3 regions of the Erwinia pyri genome follow, and region 1 is predicted to be linked to each of the others. Evidence: predicted binding sites of a transcription regulator. Region 1 holds the regulator's gene; each other region holds the start of a gene.
What was found. The regulator PhoB, encoded in region 1, activates phosphate uptake and scavenging genes when phosphate is short. The targets are predictions, from matches to a motif close to CTGTCATAAAACTGNCNNAT.

Region 1 (7,354 bases):
CTCGCGGGCGTAGAAGCGGTCACAGATCGCTACCAGCACCAGCATTGCCAGAGAAGGAGGCAGCCAGGCGAGGCCCTGCTCCGCCAGCGGCAGATGCTGAGTAAAAGCGGGCAGCGATCCTTTCCAGCTGGTGGTTTTCACCGCATCAATAATACCAAACAGCAGGCTGACCAGCATGGTGGGGGCAATAATGCGGGTGCTTTTCTTCCACCAGCTCAGCGTAAAGCTCAGCAGAATCAGCACAATGCAGGGCGGATAAATTGCGGTCAGCACCGGGATAGAGATTTGAATCAGGTGGCTCAGGCCAAGGTTAGAGACCAACATGGAGAAGAGGCCCAGCACAAAGACCAGCTGACGGTAAGAGAGCGGCAGATACTGCTCAAAGAACTCCGCACAGGCGCAGGTCAGGCCGACCGCCGTCACCATGCAGGCGACGAAAATCAGTGCGGCCAGGAAGAGGCTGCCCATGTCGCCAAAGGTCTGCTGCACATAGGCATGCAGGATGGCTGCGCCGTTGGCATTTTGATCCACGATTGAGGAGCTGTCTGAACCCAGTTTGAACAGCGCCAGGTAGACCAGCGTCAGCCCCACACCAGCAATCAGCCCTGCCAGCACGGTATAGCGGGTAAGCAGCTTCGCATCGCTGACGCCGCGTGAGCGTGCCGCATTAACAATAACAATCCCGAAGACCAGCGCCCCTAAGGTATCCATGGTCAGATAGCCATTAACGAAGCCGCTGGAGAAGGCTGCATGCTGATAGGCCTCGGTGGCGGGGGCCAGGCCGCCAGCCGGCCAGATCAGTGCCGCTACGCCCAGTACGGCCAGCGCAATGATTTTCAGCGGCGCAAGAAAGTGCCCTACGGTATCCAGCAGCTTGCCCGGATAGAGAGAGATGCCGATCACAAGTGAAAAATAGACCAGGCTGTAGATTAACAGCGGCAGCGGGCCCTCACCTGTTAAAGGGGCAAGGCCCACTTCAAAAGAGACGGTCGCCGTGCGTGGCGTGGCGAAGAGCGGCCCGACGGCCAGGTAACAGACGGTCGCCAGCACGATACCCGCCGCTTTGCCGATGGGTGTGCTCAGCGCATCAATACCGCCACCAACGCGTGCCAGTGCAATCACGGTAATGACCGGAAGGCCGACTGCGGTAATCAGGAAGCCCAGGGCGGCAATCCAGACGTGTTCGCCAGACTGAATCCCTACCATAGGGGGAAAAATAATATTGCCTGCACCCACAAACAGCGCAAAGGTCATAAAGCCCAGCGCAAGGATGTCTTTGGAAGTTAAACGATTAGTCATAAGCAGAAAATTAACCCGTACTGGTGTTCAGTGAAGTCGCGATGTCAGCTTTATCACCCTGCCCGCACTAAAAACGCCAGAATCGCCGCGCGATACGGAGAAATGTTTTTCCTGCTGTCGTTCTGGTAGCGGATATGTGCTGATTTTTGATCTTTTTACAGGGGGATAACGTAAAAACGGCGCTAAGTAAACCGTTTATAGGGGAGAAAGGCAAGGTGCGATCGGAAAAGCAGAGTGATATGTTGCAAAAATTACTGCATCCAGTGATTCACTTCAGTTTATCGGCTGGATGCCTTACATGATTTGTATTTTTTCCGCGCGATGCGGGGTTATTTTCTGCATGGAGAGAGGCAAAGATGCACGAAAGGCGCGAATAGTCGCGCCTTTTGCACAGAGTAACGCCGCGTTACCAGACTTGTTTAGCGATATCCACTACCAGACGCAGCTTGGCCCACTGCTGCTCTTCGCTCAGGCTGTTGCCCTCTTCCGTTGAGGCAAAACCACACTGTGGGCTGAGGCAGATCTGATCAAGACTGACATACTGCGCCGCTTCAGCGATGCGCTGTTTCACGGTTTCCGGGTTTTCCAGCTCGCCATTTTTGGTGGTGATCAGACCCAATACTACCTGCTGTTTGCCAGGCTTGATGAAGCGCAGCGGTTCGAAACCACCAGAACGCTCGTTATCATATTCCAGGAAGAAGGCGTCGATATTGACGGTGCCAAACAGAATTTCCGCTACCGGCTCATAGCCCCCTTCAGAGATCCAGGTGGAGCGGAAGTTGCCGCGACAGACATGCAGACCAATGGTCAGATCGTCCGGCTTACCTTCGATCGCTTTGTTCAGCACCTGCGCATAGATGTGCGCCAGCTCTTGCGGATCCTCGCCACGCTCAACGATCTGTTTCTTCTGATCTTCCGAGCAGAGATAGGCCCAGACGGTGTCATCCAACTGCAGATAGCGGCAGCCTGCGGCGTAAAAGGCCTGGATGGCGTCACGGTAAGTCTGCGCCAGATCGTCAAAATAGACGTTAAGATCGGGATAAACTTCAGCGTCGATAGCTTTACGTCCGCCGCGGAAGTGCAGCACGCTTGGGCTGGGAATGGTCATCTTCGGCACGGCGTCGCCGCTGATGCTTTTCAGGTAACGGAAATCTTCCAGCATCGGATGTTTGCCAAAACCGAGTTTGCCGGTAACGCGGATGCTGTGTGCTTTGGTCTGCACACCGTTAAACTGAATGCCCTGCTCAGACTCGTAGCGCTCCACTCCTTCCAGACCGTCGAAGAAGTCAAAGTGCCACCAGGCGCGACGGAATTCACCGTCCGTCACCACTTTCAGCCCGCAGGCGCGCTGGTGTGTGACCACATCACGAATGGCTTCGTCTTCGATGCGCTTAAGCGCAACAGCATCGATCTCACCCGCCTGGAACTGCTCGCGAGCCTGTTTGATGGCTGCAGGGCGAAGGAAGCTGCCGACCACTTCGGCACGATACTGGGCTGAATCTCTCTGCATGGTATGTCACTCCTGGCACGCCGATTGTAATTTACCGGCGAAATTATCACGATTCGTTATATGTAGACTTCTGGATGTCTATATGGCTGTGATACAGAGTGTCATGAGAAAGATTCAGCTGCAACCGAGGAAATTTCATCATGCATGAAAAAAATTCATGTTGGTGCTCACTTATTTGGCATCCAGCAGCAGACGCGCCTCGCGACGCTGCTGGTCAGAGAGAGGCAGATAACCCGCCTGAGTCACCCACGCCTGGCCCCGATCGGAAAGCACGTGCTGAAGGAAAGCAGCCGCAATCGGCTCCAGCGGTTTACCGGGCGGTTTATTAACATAAAGATAAAGCTTACGCGCATAGGGATAGCTACCGCTGCGAATAGTCTCTGCATTTGGCGCAATCCACGCCGTTCCGTCACGAGATACCGGCAGCGTTTTTACGCCGGAGAGGTGGATCCCCATACTGGCATAACCAATGGCATTCAGCGTGTCGGCCACGGCCTGCACCACGGCCGCGGAACCCGGATACTCGCTGACATCATTGCGGAAATCACCGTTACAGAGCGCCTGCTGCTTGAAGAAACCCCAGGTGCCGGAAGCGGAATTACGGCCAAAGCGTTGCAGCGGACGTTCAGGCCAGCCGGATTGTGTCAGGTTGAGATCGCCCCAGTGATTGATGGCCGCAGCGGCTCCGCAGCGGCGGGTCACAGAGAAAATGGCATCGAGCTGTTTGGTGTTAAGCCCCTGCAAGGGGTTGTCCTGATTCACCACCACCACCAGCGCATCCATAGCCACCGGCACAGCCAGCGGCGGATAACCATAGCGCGCTTCAAACAGCTGGCGCTCCACAGCCTGCATGGGACGGCTCATCGCGCCGATCTGTGCCGCGCCTGCAGCGAGGGCGGTAGGCGCAGTAGAGGAGCCGGCTGCCTGAACCTGCACATTCACGCCGGGATATTGTCGGTTGAAACTCTCGCCCCACAGCGTCATCAGATTGCCGAGCGTATCTGAGCCGACGCTGGTCAGATTCCCGGCCAGCATCCCCTCTTCGGCCTGCGCCATCAGGCTGAAACAGGTCAGGGCGAGCAGAAACAGCTTTTTCATCTCAGGTATCCGGTTCGATCAACGAACCGCATTCTGAGCCAACTCGCGGCTGACAATCAACCTTGGCGGCAGGATGAAGCTGAAACAGGTCGCCACGCCCGGCTCGCTGGTGATATCGAGACGGGCGTTATGGTGACTCAACGCGTGTTTCACAATGGCCAGGCCAAGCCCGCTGCCGCCGGTTTGCCGTGAACGCGCTTTATCCACGCGATAAAAACGTTCCGTCAGGCGGGGAATATGTTCAGGCGAAATGCCCGGACCATTATCCTTCACCCTGAACAGCGCGCCCTGCGGGGTTTGCTGCCAGCTGATATCAATGCGTGTACCGGGCGGCGTGTGGTTAACCGAGTTATAAACGAGGTTGGAGATGGCGCTTCGCAGCTGCTCGTCGTTGCCGAAAACCCGCAGATGTTGATCGCTGTGGAAATGGATTTCGTGCCGCCCCTGGCTCAAGGTTTCTGCTTCACGCTGCAACAGCTTCAGCATTAACGGCACGTCGACTTTTTCCTGCAGATCGAGCGCTGGCGCGGCTTCAATACGGGAGAGCGTCAGCAGCTGTTTAACCAGCCCATCCATGCGGCGGGTCTGCTCCTGCATCGTATGCAGCGCTTTATCCCGCAGCGGCCCCTCCATGACGGAGTCATTCATCATCTCCAGGTAGCCCTGCAGCACCGTTAACGGCGTGCGCAGCTCATGGCTGACGTTGGCGAAGAAGTTACGGCGGGCGCCTTCCAGCTGATGCATCTGCGTCACGTCGCGCGCCACCAGCAGCCACTGCCCTTCTGAATAGGGCATCACGCGGAATTCAAGATGGCGATGGCTGTTAAGCACCAGGGTCAACGGTCGGGTAAAATCGCGCTGGCGGAGGTAGCGGGTAAATTCGGGGTAACGAAGCAGGTTAAGGATGTTCTGACCGTTATCCTCCGGCCAGCGCAGCCCCAGCATCTGTTGCGCCAGCCCGTTGCACCAGAAGATGGTTCCCTCTTCGGTGGTCAGTACCACGGCATCGGGCAGCGACTCCGCTCCGCTGCGGAAACGCTTAATCAGATGGCCAAGCTCGCGCCGACGCCGACGATTTCTCGCCTGCATCTGGTAGAGGCCATAAAAGAGCGGCTCCCAACTTCCGCGACCGGCTGGCGGCGTCATGCTGCGATCGATCCAGAGCCAGTGGGACAAACGGAGTAAATTAGCGAAGTGCCAGCCCATTACGGCCAACACGGCGATCAGCAGCAGCCAGGGCAGGTAGCCTACCAGCAGCCCCAAAATCAGGGCAGGCAGGCAGGCCAGCAGCAGCTCCAGCAGCAGTCTCTTCCAGGAGAGGCGTTCCAACACGGTAAAGGCTCCAGTGCGAACGATCAGTAACGTGCAGAGAAACGGTAACCTGTTCCGCGAACCGTCTGCACCATGCGATCGTGCCCGGTCAGTTCCAGCGCCTTGCGTAAGCGGCGAATATGGACGTCAACGGTACGATCTTCGACGTACACGTTAGTGCCCCACACATGATTAAGCAACTGCTCGCGGCTGTAGACCCGCTCCGGGTGCGTCATAAAGAAGTGCAGCAGCTTGTACTCTGTCGGCCCCATCTCCAGCGGCTGAGTCTCAGACATCACGCGGTGCGAAGAGGGATCGAGGCTCAATCCCTGTATTTCAATAACCTCTTCCACCGCCATTGGCGAGATGCGGCGCATCACCGCTTTAATCCGCGCCACCAGCTCTTTCGGCGAAAATGGCTTGGTAATATAGTCGTCGGCCCCCACTTCCAGACCGCGAACGCGATCCTCTTCTTCGCCACGCGCCGTGAGCATCATCACTGGGATCTCCCGGGTCATCGCTTCACGCTTCAGGTGCTTAATAAACTGAATGCCCGATCCTCCCGGCAGCATCCAGTCCAGCAGGATCAAATCAGGCCAGGGTTCGATAAGCATACTGACCGCACTGTCATAATCTTCCGCTTCTATCGGTTGATAGTCATTTTGCTCCAGAACGAAACACAACATCTCACGGATTGGGGCTTCATCTTCGACTACCAGAATGCGCTTAGCCATTATTGCTCCTGCTACTGTGACGGAATGCCACTGGATATGCGGCGCCATTATGCGTCAGTTTTATGACAGTTTTATGAAAAAAAGAGCCCCCAGCCCGCCGATTTATAACACTTTTATGAAGGTAGCGGCTGGGGTTTTGCGCAGGGCTGTTTATAATCGTCGGCACTGCTTTGCGCCTCAGAGGGATCCCATGCGAATACTCCACACGTCAGACTGGCATCTGGGCCAGTTCTTTTACACCAAAAGCCGCGCTCCGGAACATCAGGCTTTTATTGACTGGCTGCTGGAACAGGCGGTGGAAAAGCAGGTGGACGCCATTATCGTTGCGGGTGATATCTTCGATACGGGTTCGCCGCCCAGTTATGCACGTGAACTCTACAACCGTTTTGTGGTGAAGCTGCAGCAAACCGGCTGTGAGCTGGTGGTGCTGGGGGGAAATCATGACTCTGTGGCCACGCTGAACGAATCCCGCGAGCTGCTCGCCTGTCTTAATACCCGGGTAATTGCCGCAGCCAGTGACGATCCCGCGCAGCAGGTGCTGATGCTCAACACGCGCGAAGGCAAGCCCGGCGCGCTGCTCTGTGCGATCCCTTTCCTGCGGCCGCGCGACATTACCCTCAGCAGGGCAGGCCAGTCTGGGCGGGAAAAACAGCTGACGCTGCTGGAGGCGATAACCCAGCACTACCAGCGCTGTTGGCAGGCGGCACTGGTAGTGCGTGAACAGCATAATCTGCCGCTCCCCATTATCGCCACCGGCCATCTGACCACCGTTGGCGTCACCAAAAGTGATGCGGTCAGGGATATCTACATCGGCACGCTTGATGCCTTTCCGGCGCAGGCTTTTCCGCCAGCAGACTACATTGCGCTGGGGCATATCCATCGTGCGCAACGCATTGCTGACAGCGATCATATCCGCTACAGCGGCTCCCCTATTCCGCTCAGCTTTGATGAGCTGGGCCGTGAGAAAAGCGTCTTTCTGGTCGATTTTGCCGAAGGCAGGCTCAGTAACGTTGAAGCGTTGCCGATCCCGCTCTTTCAGCCCATGCAGATGATCAAAGGCTCGCTGGAAGAGATTGAGCAGCAGCTTGCGGCGATCCTGCCGCGTGAAGATGGCAAAACCGTGTGGCTCGATATCGAAATTTCCACCCATGCCTGGCTGAACGATCTGCAGCGTCGTATTCAGGAGCTGACGGAGCAGCTGCCTGTGGAGGTGGTGCTACTGCGTCGCAGCCGGGAGCAGCGTGAGCAGGTCATTAACCGTCAGAATAATGAGACGCTGAGCGAGCTGAGCGCGCAGGAGGTGTTCAGTCGCCGACTGGCGCTTGAGGAGCATGAGGATCCGGAACGGCTGGCTCGCGCTACCACGCTGTTTAAACAGACGCTGGCCGAGATAGATGATGAG
Region 2 (7,354 bases), 890 kb from region 1:
CGGGCCGCTCTCCGATAACATTGGCCGCCGTCCGGTTATTCTGGCCGGGCTAAGCATCTTCTGTTTGGGCACGGTAATTGCGCTGTTTGCGCCTGACTTTAACCAGCTGGTACTGGGAAGCGCAATCCAGGGCCTGGGTACCGGTGTGGCTGGGGTAATGGCGCGAACGATGCCGCGTGACCTCTATGCCGGCGGCGCATTGCGGCTGGCGAACAGCCTGCTGAATATGGGCATTCTGGTAAGCCCGCTGGTTGCCCCGGTGATTGGCGCGCTGCTGACCCATCTGTTCGGCTGGCAGGCCTGCTTTGCTTTCCTGCTGCTGCTCTGTGGCTGCGTGGGCGTCGCTATGCTGCGCTGGCTGCCAGAAACGCGGCCTGCTCCCGCTGAAAAGCGCGCTCTGTTTTCCCGCTATCGTCCGCTGCTGGCCGACAGCACCTTTATCCGCTATCTGATTATGCTGATGGGGGCGCTGGGCGGCATTGCCGTATTTGAGGCGAGCTGTGGCGTGTTGATGGGTGGCGTACTGGGGCTGAACAGCCTTACCGTCAGCCTGCTGTTTATTTTGCCCATTCCCGCCGCTTTTTTTGGTGCCTGGTTTGCCGGACGGGAAAACCGGCCTTTCCAGCAGCTGATGTGGTGGTCGGTTAACAGCTGTCTGTTAGCGGGCGCGCTGATGTGGATCCCCGCCTGGTTTGGCGTGATGACCATCTGGACGCTGGTGGTGCCTGCGGCGCTCTTCTTCTTTGGCGCGGGGATGCTGTTCCCGCTGGCGACTACCGGTGCGATGGAGCCGTGGCCCTATATGGCCGGCACGGCGGGCGCTCTGCTGGGTGGGTTGCAGAACCTGGGGTCAGGCCTGGCTGCATGGCTTTCAGCGCTGCTGCCGCAGACAGGACAGTTCAGCCTGGGGATGCTGATGTTTGCGATGGCGCTGCTGATCCTGCTCTGCTGGCTGCCGCTGTCGCGCCGTCCTGAGCCACATGCTGTCTGAAAGAGAACATCATCGGGATGGAAGCGCCCGGAAGCGGAGCGAAAGAGGGGTGATGTTCAGCCCGGCTCAGGGCCGAAAAGCATTGGCCCTGATAAGTTGTCCGACTTCACGCAGAGCCTGAACGCTTCAGCCGGACGCAACCGGCGGCATTCTTGCAAAGCCACGGCAGGGATTACAGAATAAACGGATGCAGATTTTTGTCTTTTCTGTCGAGATAGTGAATCGACTGAATGCGGCGAATAGTGCGTGATTTACCGCGTACCAGCAACGTTTCCGTGGTAGCGATATTGCCTTTACGCGTGATGCCTTTCAGCAAATCACCGCTGGTGATGCCGGTGGCGGCAAAGATCACGTTATCGTTCCGCGCCATGTCGCCGAGCTGTAAAATCTTACCGGCTTCAATACCCATCTCCTGACAGCGCTTCAGCTCCTGCTCGCCCAGTAAGCGGTTCTCCGGCGTATCCCCTTTTACTTCATAACGCGCCAGCAGACGACCCTGCATATCGCCATCCATTGCGCGGATCACCGCGGCCGAGATCACGCCTTCCGGCGCGCCGCCAATGCCATAGAGCACGTCAACTTCGCTGTCCGGCATGCAGGTCAGGATCGAGGCGGCCACGTCACCATCGGGAAAAGCAAATATCCGTACGCCGAGCTGCTGTAACTCAGCGATGACCGCGTCATGGCGCGGTTTTGCCAGCAGGGAAACAGTCAGCTCTGAAAGAGGCTTTTGCAGCGCCTGCGCCACGCGTTTCAGGTTCTCTTCCAGGGATAACGCCAGATCGATAGCGCCTTTAGCGTCAGGCCCGACGATCAGTTTCTCCATATACATATCGGGCGCGTTCAGGAAGGTGCCTTTATCGCCTACTGCCAGCACAGCCAGCGCGTTCGCCTGGCCCATGGCGGTCATTCGCGTGCCTTCAATCGGATCGACTGCGATATCCACGGCATCGCCTTTGCCGCTGCCAACCTTTTCGCCGATATAGAGCATCGGGGCTTCATCAATCTCCCCTTCGCCAATAACGATCTCGCCGTCAATATCCACATTATTCAGCATGATGCGCATAGCATGGACGGCGCCGCCGTCAGCAGCATTTTTATCACCGCGTCCCAGCCACTTGTAGCCTGCCAGAGCAGCGGCTTCCGTTACGCGTGAAAATTCAATGGCAAGTTCTCGTTTCATGATTGGCCCCGGAGAAGAAGTGAGGCGGAAAGTTTATCACAGCGGGGAGAAGAGAGAGGGGGAAAAGCCCGCGGTCAGATGACCGCGGGCGCTGTTACGGCGTTACGAATCGTCCTGATCTTCCCATGCTTTGGCACGGGAAACCGCTTTCTTCCAGCCTGCGTAACGATAATTACGCTCGGTGGTTTCAATGCTCGGACGGAATTCGCGCTCAATGACCGCTTTAGCACGAACTTCATCCAGATCGTTCCAGAAGCCGACCGCAAGGCCCGCCAGATAGGCGGAACCCAGCGCGGTTACTTCCAGCACTTCCGGACGCTCAACGCGCGCGCCCAGGATATCGGACTGGAACTGCATCAGGAAGTTGTTCGCTACCGCGCCGCCATCCACACGCAGGGATTGCAGGCGAGTGTTTGCATCAATCTGCATCGCTTCCAGCACGTCACGCGTCTGGAAAGCAATGGACTCCAGCGTTGCGCGAATAATGTGGTTAGCATTTGCGCCGCGCGTCAGGCCGAAGATGGCGCCACGCGCATAGGGGTCCCAGTAGGGCGCGCCCAGACCGGTGAAAGCAGGAACCATGTAGACGCCGTTGCTGTCTTTCACTTTGCTGGCGAAATATTCGGAGTCGGTAGCATCACCGATCAGCTTCATTTCATCACGCAGCCACTGAATAGAGGCGCCGCCGATAAACACCGCACCTTCCAGCGCATAGTTCACTTCACCACGTGGACCACAGGCAATGGTGGTCAGCAGGCCGTTGGTGGAGGTGACCGCTTCGGTGCCGGTGTTCATCAACATAAAGCAACCGGTGCCGTAAGTGTTCTTCGCCATGCCAGGCTCCACGCAGAGCTGGCCATAGAGCGCAGCCTGCTGGTCACCAGCAATCCCGGCGATAGGAATACGCGTACCGCCTTTACCACCAATGTTAGTCTGACCGTACACTTCTGAAGAGGATTTCACTTCTGGCAGCATTTCACGCGGGATATCCAGGATATCCAGCATACGCTGATCCCACTCCAGCTTGTGGATGTTGAACATCATGGTACGTGAGGCGTTGGTGTAGTCGGTGATGTGCACCCGTCCCTGCGTCATTTTCCATACCAGCCAGGAGTCGACGGTACCGAACAGCAGTTCACCGCGTTTCGCGCGTTCACGAGAGCCTTCAACATGATCCAGGATCCACTTAACCTTGGTGCCGGAGAAGTAGGGGTTGATGACCAGACCGGTGGTGTGCTGGATATACTCCTCCAGACCTTCTCTTTTCAGCTTCGCACAGTAGTCAGCGGTGCGTGGATCCTGCCAGACGATAGCGTTATAAATCGGTTTGCCGGTCTCTTTATCCCAGACAATGGCCGTTTCACGCTGGTTGGTGATACCAATAGCGGCAATCTCATCAGAGCGAATATCGGCATGCGCCAGCACTTCTACCAGTGTGGAGCTTTGCGAGGCCCAGATATCCATCGGGTCATGCTCAACCCAGCCAGCTTTAGGATAAATTTGCTGAAATTCGCGCTGGGAGACCGCCACGATGTTGGAATCATGGTCCAGGATTACTGCACGAGAGCTGGTAGTCCCCTGGTCGAGCGCGACGATATATTTTTTTTCTGTGGTCATAATTCATTCCTGATGGTGAAAAGGGTTAACACTTACGCTTTGCGCTGCTCAGCACGCGCTATCGTCTTCTCATCTTTCTTTACAACGGTGGCACCAGGCAGATTACGGGCTATCAGAGTGCGGTAGCCAAATGCACCCACGCTGGCACCAACAATCGGGCCAAAGATCGGCACGAGGAAATAAGGGATATCACGGCCACCGGTAAAGGCGACGTTACCCCAGCCTGCCAGCCAGGCAAAGAGCTTTGGTCCGAAATCACGGGCCGGGTTAAGAGCAAAGCCGGTCAGTGGACCCATAGCCCCGCCGATAATCGCAATCAGCAGGCCAATCAGCAGAGGGGCCATCGGGCCACGAGGCAGGCCGTTACCGTCGTCGGTCAGCGCCATAATCAGGCCCATCATCACGGCGGTGATCACCGCTTCAACGATGAAAGCCTGGCCAACGCTGATATGCGGATTAGGATAGGTGGAGAAAATTCCGGCCAGGTCGAGGCTCTCTACCGTGCCACGGACCATCTGATGGGACTGTTCATAATCCAGGAACAGGTTGTAGTAGAGGCCATACACCAACGCTGCAGAGCAGAATGCTCCGGCTACCTGAGCAAGGATATAGGGCACCACTTTACGGCCATCGAAGTTGGCAAACAGGCAGAGCGCAAGCGTTACTGCCGGGTTAAGATGCGCACCAGAGATGGCGGCGCTGAGATAAATTGCCATTGCAACGGCAATACCCCAGACGATACTGATTTCCCACTGTCCAAAACTTGCGCCTGCCAGTTTCATAGCGGCGACACAGCCGGCACCAAAGAAAATAATGGTGGCGACACCGAGGAATTCGGCGATGCACTGCCCTTTGAGCGTGCTTGTTGCAGTCTGACTCATGATGACATTTCCTGAAGGCGAGGTTAAATGTTGTAGTGCGCTTTTTTTCTCATTCCGTGAGCCGCCCAAATCTAATGTAGGGCTGATGTAAATTTATCGTTAACGAGCATAAACGAGAAATAGCGAAATCAAAAGTTGTGTGCTGTGTCATAAAAATGAGCGTTTTCGCGCCTTTTTGCTTTCATGAAACACCATTTCACTTTTCGTTTAAGCAGGTTTTTGTCGAAAACCATTAACCATAACCTTACTTTTTAAGTGGCTAATGTTACGCATACCAGGTCTATGCTGAAAATTGTTACAGACTGCACCCTGTGTGGGTTCGCCGCTGGACTTGGCGGGCTGCTCTACTTACAATCGGATAATCGTTGTTATCCGTGGAATGCCGGTTTACCCCTTCATGATCTGCGGCTGGCAATATCAACGGGTTGCGATTAGAAGAGGTTATTTATAATGTCATTTGAAGTGTTTGAGAAACTGGAAGCGAAAGTACAGCAGGCGATTGATACCATCACGCTGCTGCAGATGGAAATTGAAGAGCTGAAAGAGCAGAACAACAATCTGAATCAGCAGGTTCAACAGGCTGCGGGAAACAGTGATTCTCTGGTGCGTGAAAATCAGCACCTGAAAGAAGAGCAGCATGTCTGGCAGGAGCGTCTGCGTGCGCTGCTGGGAAAAATGGAAGAGGTTTAAACCTCTGATGAGAAACGGGTGCCAGCGGCACCCGTTTTTTTATTCGATATCCAGTGGATCTTCAGAAAGGATGATGCCGGTGTTATCGGCATAGAGATGGTCGCCGGAGAAAAAGGTGACGCCACCAAAATTGACGCGGATGTCGCTTTCGCCAATGCCTTCGCCCGCAGCGCCGACCGGAATAGCGGCAATGGCCTGAATACCAATATCCAGCTCTTCCAGATCGTCAACCTGACGTACGGAACCGTAAACTACAATGCCTTCCCACTCGTTCTGCATCGCCACTCTGGCCAGTGCCGCATCGATCAGGGCACGACGGACCGATCCTCCACCATCCACCAGCAGCACGCGACCGCGACCGTTCTCCTCCAGCAGATCGTACAACAGCCCGTTGTCCTCGAAACATTTTACCGTGATGATTTGCCCGCCAAACGAGGTACGGCCACCGAAGTTTGAAAAGAGCGGTTCAACGACATTCACATCTTCATGGTAAATGTCGCAGAGTTCAGAAGTATCATATTTCATAAGGGGTTTCGTCTGTTTGCCACAGGAACCTTAAGTATATCGCTTTCTCGCCGCTGTTGGCAAAATCATCAATTGTTAAAAGTTGCGATGAGTCAAACACATCGCACTTAATTGAGCAGCAGGCCAAGCGAAAAAAGCAGGTTAAGCAGCAGGGCAGATTTAACCGTTTTCTCCAGCATCGGGTGCATGGCGACGGGGGAGGTTTGCTGCATAATGTAGCGGCGATGCCTGAGCAGCAGCGGCGCGGCCAGCAGAAACAGCCAGCCGGCAGAATTCAGCGAACTCATCATGGCAAACAGGGCACAGCAGAGCAGTGCGCCCGCCAGCAGCAGAGAGTGGTAGCGTCTGGCATTGATCGCGCCTAAACGCACGGCCAGCGTATATTTTCCGTTTTGCCGATCGCTGTCGATATCGCGCATATTATTGACGTTGAGCACCGCCACAGCCATCAGCCCGCAGGCGGTAGCGGGCAAAAACAGCATCAGCGGCAGGTTATGCGCCTGAAGATAATAACTCCCGGTTACGCCCAGCCAGCCAAAGAAGATCAGCACGGAAGCATCCCCCAGCCCGAGATAGCCATAAGGTTTTTTGCCAACGGTATAGGCGATGGCGGCGACAATTGCGACCGCGCCCAGGCCGATAAACCCTGCTATATCGTTAACTGAGCGGCAGGCCCGGAGGATCAGCATCACGCCCGCTACGATCGTGAGGATCACGTTAAAAATCAGGGCAATGCGCATCTGCTGCTGAGTGATGGCGCCTTTCTGCATGCCGCGTAACGGGCCAAGCCGGTCAGGCGTGTCGCTGCCTTTGATCGCGTCGCCATAATCGTTTGCCAGGTTAGAGAGAATTTGCAGCAGCGCGGTGGTGAGCAAAGCCAGGGCAGCGGTGCCGGGATTAAAATCTCCCTGCCACCAGGCGAGCGAAGAGCCGGTGATCACCGAGGCACAGGCCAGCGGCAGCGTACGCAGGCGCAGGCTCTCAAGCCAGGCACGGGAAGGGGTAAGGGCAGTAAGAGAATGCAGATTGTCCGTCATAACCGCTGGGGCCTTTGCTGAAGGGGATGCATATCGTGACGCTATAGTAGCGTCCGTTTCAGGCCGGAGAGTTATTCCACGTCAACAATAGTGGCCAGCGGGGAGGAAATTCAGGCGTAAAAAAAGGAGGCCGCAGCCTCCTTCTTGCTGTTCTGCAACGCGCCTTACAGAATAAAGCGGCTCAGATCTTCATCAGCAACCAGCTCATCCAGATGCTTGCCAACATACTCTGCATCAATGGTGAAGGACTGGCCGTTCAGGTCGCTGGCATCATAGGAAATATCTTCCATCAGCCGCTCCAGCACCGTGTGCAGACGGCGGGCACCGATATTTTCAGCGGTCTCATTCACCTGCCAGGCGGCGGCGGCAATTTTGCTGATACCATCTTCGGTAAAGCTGATATCCACGCCTTCGGTTTTCATTAACGCTT
Region 3 (7,354 bases), 1.3 Mb from region 1:
GCAGCTGGATGCGATGCTGGAACATTACGGCATTCAGGAATAGCGTGCAGTGAAGATCTGTTTAGTGGATGAATCGGGCGCCGGAGACGGCGCCCTGTCTGTTTTAGCCGCCCGCTGGCAGCTGGAGCATGACGCCGACGCGCCAATGGCGCTGGTCATGACGGCAACACACCTTGAGCTGCGCAAGCTTGATGAGCCGAAACTTGGCGGAATTTTTGTAGATTTCGCGGAGGGAGCGATGGCCCACCGGCGCCGTTTTGGCGGTGGCCGGGGCGAGGCGGTGGCAAAAGCGGTAGGCATTAAAAGCGGCTATCTGCCTTCGGTGATTGATGCCACGGCGGGGCTGGGGCGCGATGCCTTTGTGCTGGCCTCAGTAGGCTGCCGCGTGCAGATGCTGGAGCGTCATCCTGTGGTGGCAGCTCTGCTGGATGACGGCCTGCAGCGCGGCTACCAGAATGCGGAAATCGGCGGCTGGCTGCGGGAACGGCTGACGCTGATCCACGCTTCAAGCCTTGACGCACTGAGCGAAATTGCCGACAAGCCCGACGTGGTTTATCTCGACCCGATGTATCCCCACAAGCAGAAAAGTGCGCTGGTGAAGAAAGAGATGCGGGTATTTCAGACGCTGGTGGGGGCGGATGACGATGCGGATGGCCTGCTGGCCCCGGCAAGGCGACTGGCGAAGAAAAGGGTGGTGGTAAAGCGTCCTGATTACGCGCCCCCGCTGGCAGGCGTGGTGACGCAGTCCGCCGTGGTGACCAAAAGCCACCGCTTTGATATCTATCCACCGCTGCAGGACGAGTAAAAGCCCGTAGCGTTTCAGCAGCTAACCTGATAAAAAAAGGGCGGAGATTATCCCGCCCTTTGCTGTTTATTCGTCTTCTTCATCGCGCAGCGGCACGATCAGCATATCAATGTGTACGGTATTGATCAGCTGGCGAGCCGACGACATCAGCTTGCTCCAGAAGTCCTGATGGTGACCGCACACCACCAAATCCACATCATATTTTTTGATCGCATCGACCAGCACCTGGCCCAGATCGCCACTGCCGCTCAGGGTTTCAGAGATAGGGTAGCCTGCGCTGTTTGAGAGGCCGGTCAGTGCGGTGTGCGTCTCTTCAGAGATACGTTTTTGCATATCGCCTAAGTTGACGTCAATCAATCCGGTATAGAGGTCGGAATAGTTCACATCCACATGGATCAGTGACACTTTGGCATCGTACGGGCGCGCCATGGAGACGGCTTTGGCGACCAGCAGCTGGCTTTCCGGAGAAAGGTCGACTGCAATCAGAATGTGTTTGTAAGACATAACGATACTCCTTTCATTCGTTGCGGAGGGATATCCGCCGAAAAAGTTCTCTTTTCGCATCATAACACATTGAAATCCGTTGCTAATGTTTAATGCATTGCGCCGCGTCTGATGGAGAGAAACGCACCGACGACGTTATTGTTTTCCCCTCTATTATAACCCTAATTGTTAACGGCAGAGCGGCCAGGCCGCGCCGTTTGCGAGCGGGATCATACTGAATTTTTCTCGCTTTCTGACGGCTACGTAAAACATCGCTGGAAAAAATTTAAACAGATCTCCTACACTGGTATTAACGACTTGCTATGCGCTAATAGCGGTCGCTCTTCTGTTACAACTAAAATCAGTCTGGTTTAATGAGGTGATTAGCTACTTATCGTGGGGCTTGTCCGGCGTATTCCGCTGCGTAAGCTCTTTGAGGGCTGTCGGGAGGGGATCATGATCAGCACCATCGCGCTTTTCTGGGCTCTTTGTGTGGTATGTGTGGTGAATATGGCGCGCTACTTTTCCTCTTTGCGTGCGTTGTTAGTGGTGCTTCGTGGGTGCGACCCTTTGCTCTATCAATATGTGGATGGCGCGGGCTTTTTTACCTCACACGGTCAGCCCGGGAAACAGGTCCGGCTGGTGCGGTATATCTGGTCACAGCGCTATCGCGACCATCACGATGATGAGTTTATTCGCCGCTGCGAGCGGGTGCGGGGGCAGTTTATCCTGACCAGCGCGCTGTGCGGACTGGTGGTAATTAGTCTGGTTGGGCTGCTGATCTGGCATTGAGTCAGCAAACGGCGGAAACAAAAAAGGGCGGGGATATCCCCGCCCTTTTGCTCTGCCCGGAGGGCACTACACTACAAATTTCAACGCGATCCAGTAAAGCGATCCTGAAAGCAGGATGGAGATAGGCAGCGTAAATATCCAGGCAAGCAGGATATTTTTGATGGTTTTGCTCTGAACGCCGCCGCCATCAACCAGCATGGTGCCGGCAACGGAAGAGGAGAGGACGTGAGTGGTTGAAACCGGCATCCCGGTATAACTCGCCACGCCGATAGAGACCGCCGCCGTCATCTGCGCGGACATCCCCTGAGCATAGGTCATGCCTTTCTTACCGATCTTCTCACCGATAGTGGTCGCCACACGACGCCAGCCCACCATGGTTCCCAGCGACAGCGCCAGCGCTACGGCGACGATAATCCAGACCGGAGCATATTCAATCGTGCCCAGCAGATCACCTTTCAGCTTGCTGAGGAAACGCTGATCGTCACTGGTGACGCCCGGCAGTTTCGACGCTTTTTCTGAAGTGTCAGAGATGCACATCAGCAGGCGGCGAAGCTGCGCCCGCTGGTCCACCGTCAGCTTATCGTAGCTTTGCAGGTTGTTCAGCAGGCCCTGGGCTTGCTGAATCGCTGGCAGAGCACGGGCTGCATCGCAATGGAAATCTTTCGGACCGCCTGGCACCTCTTCCGGCGTTGGCACCACAGGCGGCGCCATCTGCACAATATGGGCCAGTGAATCAGCGTGCTGCTGATAGTACTGCTCCAGATGGTTTACCGCGTCGCGGGTGCGGGTGATGTCGTAGCCCGTAGAGTTCATGTTGACCACGAAGCCGGCAGGCGCCACGCCAATCAATACCAGCATGATCAGACCAATGCCTTTCTGACCATCGTTGGCACCGTGCGAGTAGCTCACGCCAATAGCAGAGACAATCAGGGCAATCCGCGTCCAGAACGGCGGCTTCTTTTTGCCGTCGATCTTTTCACGCTCTGCAGGCGTCATATGAATACGGCGGCGCTTTTTGTTCCCGCTCCAGTAACGGCGCAGGATAAATACCAGGCCGCCAGCCAGCACCAGGCCAACAATCGGTGAAATCACCAGCGACATAAAGATGCCGACCATTTTGGGGATGTTTAATGCATCTACTACCGAGGTGCCGGTAATCAGTGCGTTGGTCAGGCCAATACCGATGATGGCCCCGATAAGGGTATGAGAGCTGGAGGCCGGCAGACCAAAGTACCAGGTGCCGAGGTTCCAGATGATCGCGGCAAGCAGCATAGAGAAGACCATGGCAAGGCCATGAGCTGAACCTACGTTAAGCAGCAGATCGGTGGGCAGCAGGTGAACAATGGCATAGGCCACGCTCAGTCCGCCCAGCAGGACGCCAAAGAAGTTGAACACCCCAGCCATCACCACCGCCACTTGCGATCGCATTGCCCGGGTATAGATCACAGTAGCGACTGCGTTGGCCGTATCATGGAAGCCGTTGATGGCCTCGTAGAACAGCACAAAGAGCAGCGCGAGTACCAGTAACAAGCCAGTATGAAAATCGAGACCAGCGAACAGATGTAACATAAGCGTTAAGCCATTTTGGGGGACATGAACGCGGCGCATTATCAGCGAGAATACGCGGCTGGGGAAAGGAAAATATAGACTTTTTTTGACAGAAATGTGTCAGCATGATGAAAATCGGCGCTGCTTTCACTTAAATATCATTCAGTTGCAAAATGTTTCAGCGATGACATTTTTGTTACTCTGGCGTCACCCGCCCCTTGTCATTACAATCAGCGTTTTTTAGCCCGGAGCGAGTTGTGGAAAAGTTTGACGTTATCATCATTGGCGCTGGCGCGGCTGGCCTGTTCTGCGCAGCGCAAGCGGGGCAGCGGGGCAAGCGAGTGCTGCTGCTGGATAACGGCAAAAAAGCGGGGCGTAAAATATTGATGTCCGGCGGCGGCCGCTGTAATTTTACCAACCTCTATACCGAACCGGCCGCTTATCTTTCGCAAAACCCCCATTTCTGTAAGTCGGCACTGGCGCGGTATACCCAGTGGGACTTTATTGATCTGGTTAACCGTCACGGTATTGCCTGGCATGAAAAGACGCTGGGCCAGCTGTTCTGCGATGATTCCGCCCAGCAGATTGTGGACCTGCTGCTGAAAGAGTGTGAAGCGGGCAGCGTTACCCTGCGGCTGCGCAGCGAAGTGCTGAGCGTGGCGCGCGATGAGGCGGGCTATACGCTGGCGCTGAACGGCAGTACGGTGCAGGCGGAGAAACTGGTGGTGGCCTCCGGCGGGCTCTCGATGCCGGGTCTGGGCGCCTCGCCTTTTGGTTATAAAATTGCAGAGCAGTTTGGTCTGAAGGTCTTTCCTACCCGCGCCGGGTTGGTGCCTTTCACGCTGCACAAGCCTCTGCTGGAGCAGCTGCAAACCCTCTCCGGCGTTGCCGTCCCTTCCGTGATAAGTGCGGAAGATGGCACCCTGTTTAAAGAGGCGCTGCTGTTTACCCATCGTGGGTTATCAGGTCCGGCAGTTCTGCAATTATCGAGCTACTGGCAGCCTGGCGAGTTTGTGACGATCAACCTTTCCCCTGAGCGCGAACTCGGTAGTTTTATTGATGAAGAGCGTGAAGCCCACCCCAATCAGAGCCTGAAAAACACGCTGGCAAAAGTCCTGCCGCGCCGTCTGGTGGAGTGCCTTCAGCTGCTGGGCAGCGTACCGGAATGTACGCTGAAGCAGCTCAACAGCCGTCAGCAGGGCGAACTGGTTGCCTCGTTGCACCAGTGGCGGGTGCAGCCTAACGGTACTGAAGGCTACCGCACGGCGGAAGTGACGCTGGGTGGAGTGGATACCAGCGTGCTCTCCTCCAAGACCATGGAGGCGCGCGATGTGCCCGGCCTCTACTTCATTGGTGAAGTGGTGGACGTGACCGGCTGGCTGGGAGGCTATAATTTCCAGTGGGCCTGGGCTTCCGCCTGGGCTTGTGCTCAGGCTTTGTAAAAGCGAACGTTAAACGCCCGATTTTTTTGAGCTTTCCATAGTGAACGCAGAGCGCCTGAGCGAGCCAGCCTCAGGCGCAGAATTTACACGCCCATGATCTCTCTTAACTCCTGTTGCGCGCCCGGTGCCACGGCCAGCACTTTTGCGCCCTTAGTCAGCCGCTCGCCTGCGGTATCAAAAGGCAAATACCAGCCGCCCGCCTCTTTCACCAGGCAGTATCCGGCCAGGCAATCCCACGCGTGCATATAGGGTTCGAAATAGCCGACAACCCGACCAGCAGCGACCCAGGCCAGCATCAGTGCGCCGGAGCCGATACGGATAAAGTTCCCGCCTTTGCTCAGCAGCGCCGCCAGCAGTTCGCCCACGGCCTGCGGTGAAACGTAACTGTTAGCCCCAAAGCCAACTACATGATTTTGCAAGGTGCGCGCAGGATCAACCTGCAACTTGCGGCCATTTAAGGTGGCTCCCATGCCTGACGCCGCAACGTAACATTCGTCGTAGCAGGGGGCATAAATCACCCCAATAACCGGTTCGCCTTCAAAGAGCACCGCTATCGATACGCACCAGCTCGGCATGCCGTTAAGAAACGGGCTGGTGCCGTCAATGGGATCCACCACCCACGTATAGCCTGACGTACCGGATTGCAGGCCAGACTCCTCCCCCAGAAAGCCATCTTCTGCCCAGGCCTGACGAATACGCTGGTCAATCATCTGCTCAACTTCACGGTCGGCCTGTGAAACCACATCCTGAGGATCTTTTTTAGTTTCCACAATCAGGCTGTCGCGCTGATTAAACCAGCTTAATGCCAGCTGGCCTGCGGCCCGCGCCGTTTCTTCTGCCAGTGCAAGGCGCGCCAGTAGCGCGTGATCTTCTGTTCCGGTCATACTTTTCTCCAGAGTAGCGAACGTTAAGAGGCGATTAATGCCAGGCCCTGCGGTTTGAAATCCACATTGACGTGGGCAGCCAGCGGTAATATCTGCTCCATCTGGCTGTCAATAATAAACAGCGCGCCAAGCGGCGTACTGACTTCATATTCGATATGGTCACCCAGCCAGGTTGCATGCACGATTTGCCCTGCCAGCGCTCCTGCGCCGCCTGAGTTGAGCGTAATATATTGGGGTCTTATGGAAAGCTGCGCTTTACCCGGTTTCGCGCCACTGCTGCGTACCCGATAGCGCTGGTTGCCCACGCTTACCTGGGCGTACTCGCCGTCTGTGGTGTCAACTTCACAGGGCAGAATATTAGCTTCTCCCATAAAGTCGGCAATAAATACCGAGTTTGGCGAGTGGTAGAGCGTATCGGGCGCGCCCTGCTGTGCAATTTCGCCCTCCTTCATCACGATAATTTTATCGGAGACCGCCAGCGCCTCTTCCTGGTCATGGGTGACGTAGACGGCGGTAAAGCCCAGCCGCTGCTGCAGGTCGCGAATATCGGTGCGTACGCGACGGCGCAGACGCTCATCCAGATTTGAAAGCGGCTCATCCAGCAACAGTACCTGCGGCTCCAGCACCAGCGCACGCGCCACGGCGATACGCTGCTGCTGCCCGCCGGAAAGCTCTGACGGCAGCCGGTTTCCCTGCTGCTCCAGCCCGACCAGCTTTAGTCCCTCTCTGGCGCGATCCTGCGCTTCCCGCTTACGCAGGCCGCCCGACAGCAGTCCGTACATAACATTTTCCAGGGCTGACATATGAGGAAACAGCGCATAAGACTGAAACACCATCGCTACGTCGCGCTCGTTGGCGGGAAGATGCGTGACCTCTTTACCGCCAATCAGGATACGCCCTGATGTGGGGTGCTCCAGCCCGGCCAGCAAGCGCAGGGTGGTGGTTTTACCGCAGCCCGAAGGGCCGAGAAGGGTCACCAGCGTGCCCGCCTCCACGGTTAATGAAAGATCGGGTATAGCGTCAAAACCGGCGAAGCGCTTGGAAACCTGCTCAAACACCACTGTTCCTGCGGTAACGATGCTCATAGGGCGTTCTCCTGTATTAACGGTTTCCGGGAAAGAGGAACAACAGTGGCCGGGATAAGGGCGGCCGTGCGGCGTAAGCGCCGCTCGCCGACCAGCAGCTGGAAGAGGGCGATGATCGCCAGCATCACCACAATCAAAACGGATGAGTAAGCAATCGCTACGCCGTACTCGCCGTTTTCCACCAGCCCGACAATGTAAGAGGTGGCCATGTTGTACTGGGCGCTGACCAGAAAGATCACGGCGCTGATAGAGGTAATGGCGCGAACAAAGGCGTAGACCAGCGCGGCGCTGATGGCGGGTTTCAGCAAGGGCAGA

Region 2: the regulator PhoB is predicted to act here: its motif matches at 4,817-4,836, upstream of Q3V30_RS20605 (MIP/aquaporin family protein).
Region 3: the regulator PhoB is predicted to act here: its motif matches at 3,744-3,763, upstream of pitA (inorganic phosphate transporter PitA).

What each region holds. Positions count from the first base shown of each region.
Region 1 covers NZ_CP132353.1:3,461,726-3,469,079, forward strand. Annotated here, with positions in the region: gene brnQ (branched-chain amino acid transport system II carrier protein) at 1-1,299, opposite strand, end outside; gene Q3V30_RS16465 (cobalamin-independent methionine synthase II family protein) at 1,706-2,809, opposite strand; gene Q3V30_RS16470 (PstS family phosphate ABC transporter substrate-binding protein) at 2,981-3,907, opposite strand; gene phoR (phosphate regulon sensor histidine kinase PhoR) at 3,926-5,239, opposite strand; gene phoB (phosphate response regulator transcription factor PhoB) at 5,263-5,952, opposite strand; gene sbcD (exonuclease subunit SbcD) at 6,143-7,354, shown strand, end outside.
Region 2 covers NZ_CP132353.1:4,350,897-4,358,250, reverse strand. Annotated here, with positions in the region: gene emrD (multidrug efflux MFS transporter EmrD) at 1-991, shown strand, start outside; gene glpX (class II fructose-bisphosphatase) at 1,164-2,174, opposite strand; gene glpK (glycerol kinase GlpK) at 2,277-3,791, opposite strand; gene Q3V30_RS20605 (MIP/aquaporin family protein) at 3,824-4,672, opposite strand; gene zapB (cell division protein ZapB) at 5,123-5,362, shown strand; gene rraA (ribonuclease E activity regulator RraA) at 5,402-5,887, opposite strand; gene Q3V30_RS20590 (1,4-dihydroxy-2-naphthoate polyprenyltransferase) at 5,995-6,924, opposite strand; gene hslU (ATP-dependent protease ATPase subunit HslU) at 7,089-7,354, opposite strand, start outside.
Region 3 covers NZ_CP132353.1:278,227-285,580, forward strand. Annotated here, with positions in the region: gene prlC (oligopeptidase A) at 1-43, shown strand, start outside; gene rsmJ (16S rRNA (guanine(1516)-N(2))-methyltransferase RsmJ) at 50-805, shown strand; gene uspA (universal stress protein UspA) at 872-1,309, opposite strand; gene uspB (universal stress protein UspB) at 1,745-2,080, shown strand; gene pitA (inorganic phosphate transporter PitA) at 2,147-3,649, opposite strand; gene Q3V30_RS01310 (BaiN/RdsA family NAD(P)/FAD-dependent oxidoreductase) at 3,886-5,070, shown strand; gene Q3V30_RS01315 (inositol monophosphatase family protein) at 5,154-5,954, opposite strand; gene Q3V30_RS01320 (ABC transporter ATP-binding protein) at 5,978-7,039, opposite strand; gene Q3V30_RS01325 (ABC transporter permease) at 7,036-7,354, opposite strand, start outside.